One region of the Gallicola sp. Sow4_E12 genome, then DNA from elsewhere that is predicted to be linked to it. Evidence: riboswitches for the same ligand, from Rfam matches in the RefSeq annotation. Region 1 holds a riboswitch; the other holds the start of a gene.
What was found. Region 1 has a riboswitch for FMN ahead of ACTQ46_RS03470 (ECF transporter S component). Riboswitches for the same ligand answer to the same signal wherever they lie in the genome.
Positions count from the first base shown of each region.

Region 2: it holds a riboswitch for FMN, as region 1 does, so the genes downstream of both, ribD (bifunctional diaminohydroxyphosphoribosylaminopyrimidine deaminase/5-amino-6-(5-phosphoribosylamino)uracil reductase RibD) here and ACTQ46_RS03470 (ECF transporter S component) in region 1, are expected to answer to the same signal.

Region 1 is NZ_JBQKLI010000004.1:86,759-94,628, reverse strand. It holds gene tsaD (tRNA (adenosine(37)-N6)-threonylcarbamoyltransferase complex transferase subunit TsaD) at 1-676, opposite strand, end outside; gene rimI (ribosomal protein S18-alanine N-acetyltransferase) at 673-1,116, opposite strand; gene tsaB (tRNA (adenosine(37)-N6)-threonylcarbamoyltransferase complex dimerization subunit type 1 TsaB) at 1,070-1,804, opposite strand; gene tsaE (tRNA (adenosine(37)-N6)-threonylcarbamoyltransferase complex ATPase subunit type 1 TsaE) at 1,801-2,256, opposite strand; gene ACTQ46_RS03470 (ECF transporter S component) at 2,331-2,921, opposite strand; FMN riboswitch at 2,980-3,098, opposite strand; gene ACTQ46_RS03465 (PTS sugar transporter subunit IIA) at 3,132-3,629, opposite strand; tRNA gene ACTQ46_RS03460 (tRNA-Pro) at 3,825-3,901, opposite strand; gene ACTQ46_RS03455 (aspartate/glutamate racemase family protein) at 4,106-4,807, shown strand; gene ACTQ46_RS03450 (M18 family aminopeptidase) at 4,804-6,075, opposite strand; gene ACTQ46_RS03445 (GTP pyrophosphokinase) at 6,088-6,504, opposite strand; gene ACTQ46_RS03440 (tocopherol cyclase family protein) at 6,603-7,523, opposite strand; gene ACTQ46_RS03435 (hypothetical protein) at 7,613-7,870, opposite strand, start outside.
Region 2 is NZ_JBQKLI010000013.1:50,250-58,119, reverse strand. It holds gene ACTQ46_RS08105 (tagatose 1,6-diphosphate aldolase) at 1-184, shown strand, start outside; gene ACTQ46_RS08100 (GntR family transcriptional regulator) at 174-890, shown strand; gene ribH (6,7-dimethyl-8-ribityllumazine synthase) at 1,198-1,659, opposite strand; gene ACTQ46_RS08090 (bifunctional 3,4-dihydroxy-2-butanone-4-phosphate synthase/GTP cyclohydrolase II) at 1,676-2,881, opposite strand; gene ribE (riboflavin synthase) at 2,891-3,535, opposite strand; gene ribD (bifunctional diaminohydroxyphosphoribosylaminopyrimidine deaminase/5-amino-6-(5-phosphoribosylamino)uracil reductase RibD) at 3,517-4,620, opposite strand; FMN riboswitch at 4,702-4,817, opposite strand; gene ACTQ46_RS08075 (AEC family transporter) at 5,077-5,994, shown strand; gene sdaAB (L-serine ammonia-lyase, iron-sulfur-dependent subunit beta) at 6,006-6,704, shown strand; gene sdaAA (L-serine ammonia-lyase, iron-sulfur-dependent, subunit alpha) at 6,680-7,546, shown strand; gene ACTQ46_RS08060 (hypothetical protein) at 7,670-7,801, opposite strand.

The sequences.
Region 1 (7,870 bases):
TTATATAATTAAGAACCGCTGTCTTTAATCCTGAAAAGCTGAAGTCATAATCTTTGGAATCCATCATAACTCTTGGAAAATCAACTGCTTTCGGATTTCCCTGTTTTGCAAGCCGGTCGATTTGAGGTCCTCCCGGATAAGAGAGGCCCATTGCTCTGCCGATTTTATCAAAAGATTCTCCTGCAGCATCATCTTTTGTTCTGCCGATAATATTATAATCAGCATAACTTAATACTTCTATCAAATAAGTATGTCCCCCAGAAACGACAAGACTGATAAAGGGAGGTTCCAGTTCTTTGTGGCTGATATAGTTTGCGCAAATATGACCTTGCATATGATTTACGCCGACAAGGGGTATCCCCAGGGAGTAAGACAAAGCTTTGCTGGCAGATACCCCTACCAGCAATGCACCGATAAGGCCAGGGCCCTTTGTACAGGAAATAAAATCCAAATCTTCAAAACCTATATCTCCTTCTTCTAAAGCTTCCTCAATTATATTGTTAATACTTTCTAAGTGCATCCTGCTGGCAACTTCCGGTACAACTCCTCCAAAACGCTTATGCACATCTATTTGCGAGGATATCAGATTCACTAATACATCCCGTCCATTTTTTAATACAGCTACCGATGTTTCATCGCAGGAAGTCTCAATAGCCATAGAAATTAAATCTTTCATTCTCTCAACTCCAACTTCATTAAAATACCATCTTCTAAAGGATGGCGATAGTAGCCTTGAATCCTGGCAGCTTTCTTAAAACCATACTTCATATAAAGTTCCAAAGCTGGAAAATTATATTCCCGCACTTCTAAAATGATCCATTTCACATCTTTCTTTTTACAGAAATCGATGATAAATTCAATCATCTTTTTCCCGTATCCTCTGCTTTGAAATTCTTTTGCTACGGCAATATTATAAATTTGGCATTCATCCAGCACTATAATAAACCCGAAATACCCTATTATGATGTTTTCATTTTCAAGAACAAAATAATGGGATATCTGATTATTGGTTAATTCGTGAAGAAAACTTTTATAACTCCAAGGATCGGAAAAAAGCTCTTTTTCTAAATCAACAACTGTATCTAGATCCTTTAGACTCATTTCTCGAATGATCACTGCTTTTCCCCTCCTTTAACTCAAGGTCTCGTTGAGCTTGAGATTTGCGTATATATTCAGGAGCCAATGTATAAAGATTATCTAAAATTCCTTTTTCGCGTTTTTCAAGAGCGAGCAGGCAGAAGGCTTTGCCAACACAGCTGTTTAAAGACTCCGCCGCAACGTTAAAACCTCGGTCTATCAAAGTGTCTTTGTAAATCCTTGCGCCTTCTCCTACAAAAATATAATCTTCATCAGGGAGCCGTTCCAATAATTCATCTAAATAAATCAACTCGTCTTTTTCTATTTCCTCTAATATCTGGTTTTCCCATCGGTATATTCCATAATATACTCTGCCTCCCCGGGCATCTAAAAGAGGAACTATTTTTTTCGAAGAAGCTACAGAATAAGCCAGAGCTTCTAATGTAGAAATTCCTATAATATCCTTTTTGAAAACTTGAGCCATCGTTTTGACAGTGGTCATTCCTATACGAAGACCTGTAAATGATCCTGGCCCTTTTCCTACAGCATATAAATCAATCTTCTCCGGTCTTACTTCAAGTCTCACAAGCATATCTTTTATCATAGGTACTAAAGTTTCGCTATGGGTTTTCTGCTGATTAATATTCATCTCGCCTATAATAACTCCATCTTCCAGCAATGCACAAGATGAAATCATTGTAGAGGTATCTACACTTAATACAATCATATTTCAAGCTCCTTTATCAGCTTCTGTTCCCAATTGTTTTTGCCTTCAATTCGGATCTCTCGTTTCTCCTCGTCTATAGAATCAATAAAAATATCCATTTTATTTCGCGGCATATATTCAGGAGCTCTAGATGCCCATTCAATAATGGTAATGCCCTCCGGATATAAATACTGGTCCATATCGATAGACTCCAGTTCTCTCGCATCTTCTATTCGATAAAGATCGATATGATTTACTTCTTTCTTCCCTTGGTAGCTTTGTACAATGGAAAAAGTCGGACTTGTAATATATTCTTTTATGTCCAACCCTTCTCCTATAAACTGCGTCAAGGTTGTCTTACCTGCACCCATGCCGCCAACAAGAGAAAGCACATCACCATTTTTCAATATTTCGGCTAATCGATAGCCGAAGTCTTTCATTTCATTTTTATTATTTATAATTTTTTTATACATATTCAACACCTCTTCCATTATAGCACAGGGATTTCAGAATCAAAAAACACCTCTCTGTTAAAGAGAGATGTCTTTTAATACTTTTTCAACAACGGTGCAATATGCTTATATAACAGCATAACAACTATACTTGTGAGTGTTCCTTTTATCAAGTTAAAAGGCACCATAGAGAAAAGTATAAAGGTTCCAGCTCCTGATACATATGGATTTGTTTCTGTAAAACTGCGCCCAAATTCTGCCAGATCAATACCATATAAAGGAAATATAAAGAAATAATTGCTTAATGTCGCTAATACTGTCATGCTCAATACACCTGCCATTAGGGCAATAACTGCATTTTTCATAGTGCGGTTTCGATTATAAACAAGTACAGTCGTTACCACAAAAGCCGATGAAATAATAAAATTTGAAAGCTCTCCTACTCCCCCGGTTGAACTGCCTTGGGTTAAGAATTTAATAATAAGTTTTATAAATACAATAAATACTCCGGCTACCGGTCCCATGACAAATCCACCGATTAAAACTGGCACTTCAGAAATGTCAATATCCATGAAGGGCGGTGCAAAAGGAAGGGGAAATCTAAAAAGCATCAGTATAGAAGCGATCGCACCTAGTATTGCTATTTTAACCATATCCTTTGTTGAAATATTACCAATTTTTGACATAAAGTCCTCCTTTGAGGGCATAAAAAAGCCCCGATTATTCTTCGGGGCAAATAAACCAGTTAAACTTCTTCTATCCAGACTTTACTGTCGGTTTTGGAATTTCACCAAATCAGCCTTATAAAAAGGTTCGTGGACTATACCACCGGTGAGGAAACAAACCTCGCCCTGAAGCTTTTCTATTATATCATCTTAAGTCTGATATAACAACACTTATTTCTTCTTGTATTGAAGACATGGAGTTGAACGATCTCCCTCTAAATCTAATGAAACAATATCATATTCATCAATATTTGTAATAATTACAGGAGTGATTGTAGAAGGCACTTTATCTCGTATAGCATCTAGGTCCGCTTCAACTAATGGATCTCCTGCTTTTACAACATCTCCTTCTTTCACTTTCGCGGTAAACCCTTCTCCTTTCAGATTAACTGTATCCATACCGATATGGATCAAAACTTCTGCTCCTGTGTCGGCAGTAATTCCTACCGCATGAAGGGTTTCAGGAATAAGAGATACTTTTCCATCGCATGGACTATAAAAAGTATTTGCGGAAGGCTCTACTGCATAACCATCCCCCATCATCTTTTTAGAAAAAACCTCGTCAGGTACATCCTCTATATTCAATAATCGTCCTTCTGCCGCTGGATACAATACCCCATTATCCACAGGGGCTTTTTCTTCTTTTTTCTTTTTTAAAAAATCAAACATCTTCTTCCTCCTCATATTTTTTATCATTTAACTTCCTATTAGGATATATACCCAAGACTTCGGTTTAACTATAAAGAAGTATAAAATTTTCTTGAGTTTAACTTTTTTTTAAAGAAGAGATGTTTAATAAAAGTAAATAAAAAAAGATCAGCCATAAGCTGATCTTCTGTCGTCTTACAATAAAATTGTAATTTTTGGTCGGGGTGAGAGGATTCGAACCCCCGGCCCCATGGTCCCAAACCACGTGCGCTACCGGACTGCGCTACACCCCGTCTCTCGACGACTTCTTAAGTATACGTTAATTTTTTTAAGTTATCAACCGCTGTTTTTTGTTATAAATTGAATTTTATATCATAAATTCTCTATATTTCTTCCAATATCTCTTTATTTCTAATAATTTTAGGTTTATTAAAAAAGATTTTAATCATGTTATAATAAAGAAAATCCTTTGTAAAAATAACGAAAGAAGGTATACTATGTCAGAATTTAAATTAGGCGTTATCGGCGGTATGGGTCCTTATGCTACCGCTAAATTTATGGAAAATATTACTTTGCATACAAAAGCGGACAAAGATCAAGATCATCTAGATATGGTTGTGTTAAACCACTGCAAAATGCCGGACCGTACACAAACTATCGAAAGTGGAGACAGCACTCTTCTTCTAAGCCATTTTAAAGAAGCCCTGTCGATATTAGAGTTTGCTAAAGTGGATCATATAGCGATTCCCTGCAACACTTCTCACTACTATTATGATGATATTCAAAGTATGACAGATATCCCTATTATCAATATGATTGATGAAACGATCAAAAAAATCGCTGATGAAACACCTGCTGCAAAAATCGTTGTAATGGGAACGGATGGTACTGTAAAAAGCGGTGTTTATGATAAATACGCAAAAAAAAGAGGACTGTATTCAGTCCCCTTGGATAGCAAACAGCAAAAGATTGTAATGGATACGATCTATAATATGAAAAACAATAAGGTAATTTTTTCTCAAGAATTCAATCAATTGATCGATTGGTTTATTTATAAAAATATTAAAGTAATACTTGCCTGTACCGAACTTTCATCCCTTGAGATACCAACAGGATTAAAAGAACGCACTGTAGATGCTATGGATGTATTGATGAAAGAGTCTGTTTCCCGCTGTAAAAAAGAATGGGTCGAATTCTAATCAAAGAAAGCTTCGAAAAGCTGTTCCATCCATTCTTGGTCTTTGACTCCCCCCATCTCTCGAATAGAATGCATAGCAAAAATCGCATTGCCCAAATCAACACTTGCTATTGGCAGCTGTCTGGACAATAACGGACCTAAGGTAGAACCTCCCTTTACATCTGAACGATTGGTATAAACTTGATAGGGTATCTTTTCTCTATCGCAAAGACTTTTAATAACAGAGATAGAATAACCGTCTGAACTATAGCTCATAGAGGAAGACACTTTAAGAACAGGCCCTTGATTCAATAGAGGTTTATGAGTAGGATCCGCTTTTTCAGGATAATTCGGATGAACTCCATGAGCTTGATCTGCAGAAATCACAAAGGAATTCGCCATAGCTTTTGAATAATTTTCGTACTTATTGTTCTTATAAAAACATATTCGTTTTATAATATCGGATAAAATCGGACTTAGCGCCCCCTGCCTGCTTCCTGAACCTATTTCCTCGTGATCGAAGATGCAAACCATAGATGTATTTTCACTATTCCCACTCTTCCACAAAGCTTGAACAGAACTAAATGCCATAGCTAGATTATCTAGTTTTCCGACATGATAGAATTCCTTATCCATTCCTATTCTAGTACCTTTTTGCCGGTCATACAGATTTAAATCAAATCCAATAATCTTTCTATCTGAACTGTATCTGCTTTTTAGCATTTCCTCAAGAGACTCTTCCTCTAATTCTTTTTTTATATATCCTAAAAAAGGCAAGGTGTCTTTTTGGGGATTGAAATCCATCCCTTTATTTACTTTAGGGTTCATATGAATGGCAATATTTGGAATCGTCAACAAGTCTTCTTCAATATTTAGAAGTTCCATATGCGGTGTATATGGATTGTCTCCTTCATAGAATACTCTTCCTGCTATCGATAAAGTACGGTCAAACCATGTTGATAGAATCGGTCCTCCATAGACCTCAGTATTGAGTTTTAAAAACTTATCCTCTTTTATTCTTCCATGAGGTTTTATTTTAAAACCCGGGGAATCGCTATGGCTTGTTATAATTCTAAAATAAGGATGGTCAAGATTTCCTACACGAAATGCAGCTAGTGCAGTACCATTTATAGAGATATAATACTTTTGATCCTTTTCCAATATCCAAGAAGAAGATAAATCTAGAGGTTGATAACCCTCCTCTTCTAAAATCTTTATGATATTTTCTACAGCATGATATGGTGATGGACTGTTATCTATAAAATTCAATAATAAGTTGTTCTTTTCCATATATCGTCCTTTCTAATCCCTGAGCGAGTTTAGCATAGTATAGGCTTTTTTATATTTTGCAGCCCTTGTTAAATCCGCTTCTGTTATTTCATCTATTCGGGATACATTCATATTATGTTCCAAGTCTTTTAATTTTACATTTACTGCAATACTATTTTTCTTCAGTTTTTCTATATAATCAAAATAAAGAGAACCATCCTTTGTTAAAAGGGCCAGCGCTTCTTTTTGATTTTGAGATAGAAAATCAAGATCTTCTATTCTATATCCGCTGTCTTCTACTACATCATGAAGAAGAGCCACAATCTTTTCTTCCCTGCCCTTCACTTTAACACATACATATAAGGGATGAAAAATATAAGGTCTTCCCCCTTTGTCTTTTTGGCCTCTATGTGCTTTTAAGGCTATTATAAAGGCTTTCAAAAGGTTCATATACATACTCCTTTTTGTTTTCCTCTCTATATCATTATAACAGCAAACTGAAAACAAAAAACGCAGATTTGTTCTGCGTTTTTTAATCCAAATTCTTCTTAAAGAAAGTGCACGTCAATAGACGCTCTATTGCTTTTCAACTCTATTTTCTTTTTGCCTTTGTTTAAAAGTATAATTTCCACATCTCCATCAAGAGACTCTTTAATTTTTGCATTCATTTCACCCATCGATGGAGAAGCTAATGGTACGGGATTTCTCTGTTTTCCTTTTATCGATACTTCAGTATTTCCTTTTCGTATCTTTGCCCAGAACGAAATAGAATCAGCATTAAAATCGATAAGCCGGCTTCCTTCTATTGTACTGAATCGATATTCTATTCCTTCATGCTGCAGTAAAAGAAAAAATCCCTTGCGGTATTTCCCAAGCATAGGAACAGTAGCATAACTGAACACAATTCTGCTATTTTCCCAATTATTCGCCTGAAGCCACACGTATTTCTCAGGAAAGCTCGTTCCCCAGTCTTTCTCGATATATCCGTCGGCATCTACTATTTCCCACTTCTTTTCCCCCATACGCAGCTTTCCATTTACGTTATGATGCATACTGGTGATCGAATGATTGCATTCGTTTGGAAAATAGGTAAGCCATCCCATTATATTGGGTTTAAGAAATCCTTTTTTGATCTCAGAAAATTTTCCAAACTCAAAAACCCCCTGAACTCTTCTTCCTTCTATTGTAAAATCCAGCACCGCTTTTTTTTCGGATAAAAAGTTATTTCCTATCTTTAAATGGAAGGTGCTGCTTTTCCACTCCAGCTCTTCCAAGGGATAAGAGATATAGTGTGTTTGATGATCTATATTCGTGGTAAATTGCAAAAAAGCATGCCCTGTTTTTTCATGAGTAGTATAACCCCAAATTATTGAAAGCATCAGATCATTTTGTATATCGTCTATTTTTAAGAACCAGCCTTCGAAAGCAGATTTTTTGTGTTTCCCCATCATAATTCCAAATTGTTCCATAATACCTCATTTTATTCTATATCTATTATTGCAAATATCTATCAACTGCTAAGAAAAGAAACACAGATACAGACATCTGTGTTTCTTTTCTAAATATTTCTTTTCGTTTCTATTAAAAACATAGTGTTCAAAATATCGTCATCATTCATTTCTCGATAATCATCAAAATTATTTATAATATGGCGATATACTTTGTATTGTTCTGTAAGAATCCGAAAAGACTCCTTTTTATCTGCGTATTCAGTGGTATAACCTTGGATAATATCTTCTGACAGATCTTGAAAATTACTTTGCTGACATTTTTGGAAAGCTTCGAATTCCATAATCTGTAGCATTAATTCCGCAAG
Region 2 (7,870 bases), on a different contig from region 1:
AGGCTCCAAATTTAACGGAGTTCTCTGCGGAAGAGCTACGTGGAAAGGCGGCGTTCCGGTGTTTATCGAGAATGCAGAACAGGGGAATGTTTGGTTGAAAGAGACAGGGGTTCAAAATATCGAGGATCTAAACAAAGTGATTAAAGATACAGCAACACCATGGACGGAGACTCTTGAAAGATAAATCTACCCTCTCTCATAAACTGATTAATGCTCTTCGAGAAAACATAAAATCAATGAAAATAGGCGACAGGCTTCCTTCGGAAAGACAGTTGTGCGAGGATTATGGAGTGAGCAGAACCACAGTTCGAAACGCCATCGCGGATTTGGAATTAAACGGTTATATAAAAAGGATACAGGGGAAGGGGACTTTTGTTCAGAATCCGGCCATCCTTCGCCATAATCTGTCAGACTACTACAGTTTTACAGAGCAGACGAAAAAGATGGGAAAAGTACCTCGTACCGATATTTTGGAATATCACATCGAAAGAGTCAACAGTTTAGTGGCAGAAAGAATGAGTTTGGAAGACGAGGACTTGATTATCCGTATCGTTCGGCTGCGTTCTTCCAATGATGTGCCTCTGCTGTTTGAAACGACTTTTATAAAATACGATGATTTTCCCGAAATCACAAAACCTTTATTAGAAGAACTGCCGCTATACGAAATATTTGAAAAAAAATATGGAAGAAAGATTTATAGAGTCAATGAAATTTTCTCCGTATCCTCTCTCAATAAATATCAGGCAGATACTTTAAAGGTAAGAAATGGAGATCCTTGTTTAAAAATCAACCGTTTAAGCTATGATAAAGAAGATAAAATCATAGAATTTACTGTAAGTTTAGCTCGAGGAGATAAATTCAATTACCAAACAACCTATTTCCCTAAATAAAAAATCCCCTTGCGGGGGGATTTTTTGTTTGGGAAGATAGGCGTGACTGCTTTCGCAGCACAGGCAGCACACCTGCGGCGGCTAGGCGAGATGCCTGCGGCACTAGGCAGGATCGCTTTGCGACCTAGGGAAAAGATAGTTTATAGGCAGTAGGTAGTAGGGTGGTGCAACTCGGGTCTGATCACGACATGGGTAAGTAACTTGTGTCAAGACATAGGTAGAGCGTTTTTGATATGTAGAAAACGAAAGTTTTTCCGTTTTCATCCATATCTCCACACTCCCCTCTCCCCACTTACACACTTTATTTTTAAATCTGCTCGATTAAATTTACCATTTCAATGGCAGTGGAGGCGGCTTCGCTTCCTTTGTTGCCGGCTTTTGTTCCGGCTCGTTCGATGGCTTGTTCGATCGTGTCTGTTGTAAGGACGCCGAAGATTACAGGGATTTCTGACTGCAGGGATACTTGGGCGATGCCTTTTGAAACTTCGGCAGCTACGAAATCGAAATGGGCCGTGCTTCCTTTAATCACAGCTCCAAGACAGATAACGGCGCTATGGATTTTCTTGTTTGCGATTTTTTTTGCGATCAAGGGGATTTCGAAAGCTCCCGGTACCCAGTAGATATGGATTTCTTCTTCTTTCACTCCATGGCGAAGAAGAGTATCGATAGCTCCGTCTAAAAGTTTGCTTCCGATAAATTCGTTGAAACGTCCTACGACGATGGCGTATTCTTTGTTTTCTGAGATTAAATTTCCGTTATAATTTTTCATGATTTTTCCTTTCATTTTATCTTGTTAAGTGTAAGATGTGGTTCATCTTTTCTTTTTTTGTTTTTAAGTAATACTCATCTTTTTCTTGAGGTTTGATTTCGATGGGAACTCTTTTTGTAATGGAGAGACCGTATTCTTCCAAGCCCTCTATTTTGTCTGGATTGTTGGTCATAAGCTCTAAGCTTTTAACCCCTAGATCTTTTAGAATCTGTACACCGATACTGTATTCCCTCATCTCCGCAGGAAAACCGAGTTTGAGATTCGCTTCTACCGTATCATAGCCCTGTTCTTGGAGTTCATAAGCACGGAGTTTGTTGATTAAGCCGATGCCTCTTCCTTCTTGACGCATATAAAGGACAATTCCCCGTCCCCTTTCTTCGACAAGAGTCATGGCCTTTGCAAACTGATCTCCGCAGTCGCAGCGAAGAGATCCGAACGTGTCTCCTGTTAAACATTCGCTGTGGACACGGCAGAGCACGTCTTCGCCCTTTCCGATATCTCCCTTTACAAGGGCTACATGATGTTCGCCGTTTATCGTATTTACATATCCGTAAGCAGTAAACTCTCCGTATTTTGTAGGCATAGGTACTGCTGTAACACGTGCTACATGGTTTTCGTTCATCAAGCGGTAATGTTTTAGATCTTCTATGGTGATAAAGGTCATATCCCATTCTTCCGCTTTTTGAAGAAGCTCGGTTTTACTCATCATCGTACCGTCTTCTGCCATGATTTCGCAGCAGAGACCGCATTCTTCAAGCCCTGCAAGGCGCATTAAGTCCACTGTTGCCTCCGTGTGGCCTTCTCGTACCAAGACTCCCTTTTCCTTTGCAATCAAGGGAAACATATGGCCGGGACGTCTAAAATCTTCAGGGCGCGCCCCTTCTTCGATCAGCTTTCTCGCCGTAAAACCACGTTCTTCGGCAGAAATACCTGTGGTCGTATCCACATGGTCGATAGAGACAGTAAAGGCTGTTTCATGATTGTCCGTATTGACGGAAACCATGGGGTCAAGGGCAAGCTTCATGGCCATTTGACTGCTCATAGGCATACAGATCAGACCTTTGCCTTCGCAGGCCATAAAGTTGATATTTTCTGTAGTGGCAAATTCTGCCGCACAGATAAAATCCCCTTCGTTCTCTCTATCCGGGTCATCGGTAACTAGAATAATCTTTCCTGCTCTTAAATCTTCTAACGCTTTTTCGATCGTATCAAATTTTTTCATCTCTTACTCCTATAAAAATCCGTATTTTCCTAAGAACTCTTCTGTGATCCGCTCCTCTTTTGTTTCCTGAAAAGAAAGCAGTTTTTCTACATATTTTCCTAAAATATCGCATTCGATATTGATCCGGTCTCCATTCTTTTTCTTGTAAAGAATGGTATCTTCCAAAGTCTGTGGAATGAGGGAGACGGTAAAGTCGTTTTCAGTAACAGCGACAACAGTAAGGCTCGTTCCGTCTAAAGCAATGGATCCTTTTTCTACGATATATTTTAGAAGGGAAGGTTTTGCGGTGATGGTCATTAAAAGACTGTTGCCTTTTTTTTCGGTAGAAGAAAGGGTTCCTGTCCCGTCGATATGGCCTTGGACCATATGCCCTCCCAGAGGCTTGTTTAAAGTAAGAGCTCTTTCTAAATTCACCTCTGTTCCAGAAGAGAGGTTCTCAAGGGAGGTACGGTAGACTGTTTCCGGCATTACATCTGCTGTAAAACTGTTTTCTCCAAGGGAAGTAACAGTAAGACAAATACCGTTTGTAGCGATACTGTCGCCGATAGCAGTATTCTCTAGAACCTTTTCTCCCTCTATAGTCAGCACCATAGATTCTGATTTTTTTTCGATACCGATAATCCGGCCGATTTCTTCTACGATTCCTGTAAACATAAAGTCTCCTTTCGTCCTCGAAGAAGGAAATCTTCTCCGATTTTTTGAGCAGTCCATTCTTTTAACCGGTAGGAATCTTCCAGACGGGAGATGCCTTTTCCTCCGACAAGAGAAATTCCTTCTTCGCCTCCTATAATAAGGGGAGCGATAAAAATGGCACATTCATCTGCAGCCTTTTCTCTGAAAAAGGAATCAAAGATCCTCGAGCCGCCTTCTACAAAGATAGAAGAAATTCCCTTTTGGCCTAGAACTTTCAGCACTTCTGAAAGATGAAGCTCCTCTTCTTTTAGAGAAACAGCAGCAAGTTCTGTGTTTTCAAAATCCTTTAAGGCTTCAAGCTTTTCTTTTTCTCCATGGTGGTAAAAGATAATATTTTTTCCTTTTTCCGACAAGATCTTCGCATCCAAAGGAATCCGAAGGCTGCTGTCTAGAATAATCCGAATCGGGTTTTCTCCTTTATTTCCTCTTGCTGTAAGCCTCGGATTGTCTTTTAGAATCGTTCCGATTCCAGCAAGAATTCCTTGATATTCTCCCCGCCAGCTGTGGGTGAGTTCTCTCGACTCTTCACAGCTGATCCACTGGGACTCTCCGGTTTTTGTGGCGATTTTTCCATCAAGACTCATAGCACCTTTTAGAAAAACATAGGGAAGGTCTGATTTTATGTAGTGGAGAAAAATTCTGTTGAGATTTTCTGCCTCCCTTTTTCTTATGCCTAGAACCACATCTACACCATGATCTTTTAAATACTGAATGCCCTTTCCAGCTACAAGAGGATTTGGATCTTCCATGGCGATAACAACTTTTGAAATCTCCTTTTCCACAATCTTTTCACAGCATGGAGGAGTCTTTCCGTAATGGGAACAAGGTTCTAGATTCACATAAAGAGTCCCTCCTTGAACATCTTCTTTTGCATTTGCAAAGGCCTTTACTTCTGCATGGGCTTCACCGTAGACTTCATGAAAACCCTTGCCGATAATCCGATTCTCTTTTACAATGACACAACCGACTTTCGGATTGGACCGGATGCGGTTGTCTGCTTGAGAAGCAAGTTTAAGACAAAGGTCCATCCAATATTCATGATCCATCTCTTTACCTCCAATAAAAAAACGCCCTGATAATATCAGGGCGTTGATAGCTAAAAATAATATTATTGTATTCTACAATAATACGCTCTTCTTTCATCCAGACTATACTGTCGGTACCGGAATTACACCGGTTCAGCCTAAAAAGGCGCGCGGACTCTACCGCCGGTCGGGAAATACTCCCTGCCCTGAAGATGATTTAAGTATATCAAAGAAATTTTATTTGTAAAGGGGAATTTATAGTTTGAGGATATTATTTGTGAAAAATTGCCATGATAGGGTGTTCTTAAGAGTGGAAATTATTGAAGAATTAAAAGAAAAGATTCTCTTGTTTTAAAGCTGCAGGGGATGTTACGAAAGATATTTTCTTTTAAGAGTGAAAGATTATTTAAAAATATAATTAAATTTTTCTCAAAATAGTGTATGATAAGGGTGTAATTAACGAGAGGGGATGATAAGATGACTCCTTTAATGGAAACAATGCTTATTTTATTTATAATGATGGTGATCGGTTTTGCTGCAAATAAGGCAAAGTTTATTACGGCGAATACGAACAACGAGATTTCCAATCTTGTTGTAAATATCACCACACCGGCTTTGATTATTGCTTCGGTACTGGGGGAGGAAACGAAAAACATTCAGCTGAATGTATTCTATCTGCTCTTAACGGGTATTATCTTTTATGCCGGCATGATTCTATTCGGCAATCTATTTATTCGGATATTTCCATTTTTTAAAGAAGACGGAACAATTTATAAATTTATGCTGATTTTTGGAAATGTAGGCTATATGGGCTATCCGATATTTCGTTCGCTTTTTGGCGAAAGCGCAGTCTTTATTTCAGTACTGATTAATATGCCTTTCAATATTTTGATGTTTTCCTATGGAGTGTATTCTTTTGCAAAGGCAGGAGGAAAGACCAGCTCTTTTCATTGGAAAAATTTATTATCGCCGGGGCTTGTTTCGGCAGTTATGGCGTTGGTTCTTTATTTTATACCGATGAATGTTCCTGAATTTATACGAAGTCCTTTGGCATCTATTGGAAATGCGACAGTTCCGCTGTCTATGATACTAATCGGATTTTCTCTAGGAGAAATTGAGATGAAGAATGCTCTTAAGGACTATAAGACTGTGATTATTTCTTTAGTAAAACTGATTGCCATTCCGACAGCAGTCTTTTTTATAGCAGGTCTTTTTGTGGAGGATCCAAAGCTTATTGAGCTTCTTACTATAAATGCAGGTCTTCCGGCAGCATCGCTTATTGTGATCTTGGCAACACAATACAAGGTGGATTTGGAAGTGTCGACGATTGGTGTTTTTGTATCAACCATTTTATCTATAGTGACCATTCCTATGTTAGAACAAATATTATTTTAAGAGAGAGGTAAATGATGAAATACGGTATTTTTGATGTAATGGGTCCGATTATGATCGGTCCTTCCAGCTCCCATACAGCAGGAGCGGTAAAAATCGCCAACACAGCCCTCTATATTGCAGGAGAAGGATTTACAAAAGTGGAATTTGTTTTGTACGGATCCTTTGCAAAGACCTATAAAGGCCATGGTACAGACAAGGCCCTTCTTGCAGGAATTATGGGTTTTCTTCCAGACGATGAAAGAATTCGGGATTCTTTTGAGATTGCAGAGAAAAACGGCATTCATTACGAGTTCCGCATAGAAGGGGGTCATACGATCCATGCCAACACTGTAAAAATCATTTTAAGTTATGAAGATGGAAGTGTTTCGGAAATTATCGGGGCTTCTATCGGCGGGGGAAATATAGTTATCACAAATATTAACGGAATCGAGATCGAGTTTAACAGCAAATATCCTACCATTCTCTTAAAATACAAAGAGCAGCTTGGAATTATTGCGAAAATCAGTTCTTATTTAAGCGAACACAATTATAGTATCGCAGGAATTGAAACGACAAAGGAAGAAGACTCTGTTACGATGGTTATCGATTTATACGATGAATTATCCGAGGAAGCGGAAAGAGAAATAGAGAATATGGAAGGCTTTATCTATGCTAAATATGTTCAAGGATACAGGAGGGGAATCAAATGTATTTCAAGGCCCAAGAAATAATAGATTATTGCGAAAAAGAAAGTAAATCGATCGGCCAATTGGTTATCGAAGATGCAGCAAAAGACGAAGAAGAGCAAAAAGAGATATTAAATGAATTAAAAGAGATGCTCAAAGTTATGGAAGGTTCTGCAACGGAGACTTTAGAGAAGCCGGTTCTTTCAAAAACAGGGATGATCGACGGTTTTGCTAAGAAAATGCAGGACTATAAGAAAAGCGGCGATACGCTGGCAGGAGATTTTTTAATCGATGCGATGAGTATGGCATTTTCTACATTGGAAACCAGTGCAAATATGGGTAAAATTGTAGCTTCTCCAACTGCGGGATCTTCAGGAATTTTGCCAGCGGCTTTTATTTCTATTAAAAGAAAATATAATCTTTCTATGGATGAGCTTTTGATGGGGATGGCTACGTCTATAGGAATCGGTCAGATTATAGGCTACTATGCAAACTTTGCTGGTGCAGAAGGAGGATGCCAAGCAGAGACAGGTTCTGCATCTGCTATGGCGGCAGCAGGAATCGTTCAGATGATGGGCGGAACACCGGAGCAGAGTTTTCATGCAGCAAGTATCTGCCTTGTAAATATATTGGGTCTTGTATGCGATCCGATTGCAGGACTTGTAGAATATCCTTGTACCTTCCGAAATGCAAATGGAGTGGTGAATGCGATGATCAGCTCGGATATGGCTTTAGCCGGAGTGAAATCCGTCGTGCCTTTCGAAGAAGTCTGTGTAGCTCTTCAGGAAGTAGGGGAAAGAATGCCGCCGTCTTTAAGAGAAACGGGAGTAGGCGGACTTGCAGGAACACCTACAGGTCAGAGGATTAAAAAGGAAGTATTTGGTTAAGAAAAAGGCGGGATCGTTGAGGCGGCCCAGGCAGGATGCCTTCGGCACCTAGGCTCTAGGGGGCACGCCTGCGGCGGCCAGGAAAGCTTTCAAAGCAGAGAGTGAGAGAGGGGACGATCATTTCTAGCCAAGGACGATCTGCTGACCTGCAATCAAATCAAAATACCTGATTTGAGCTAGGGCTTCAGAGAATGGAAGAAAGGCGGGGCTTGTTTCTTCTGCCATTTCTCTTTTCTCATTATTAAAACAGTCCACGGTTTCTCCTAGTAGTCGATATACAAAAGGATTCACAGGTTCTAAGAGAATTATGAAAACAAAAAATAG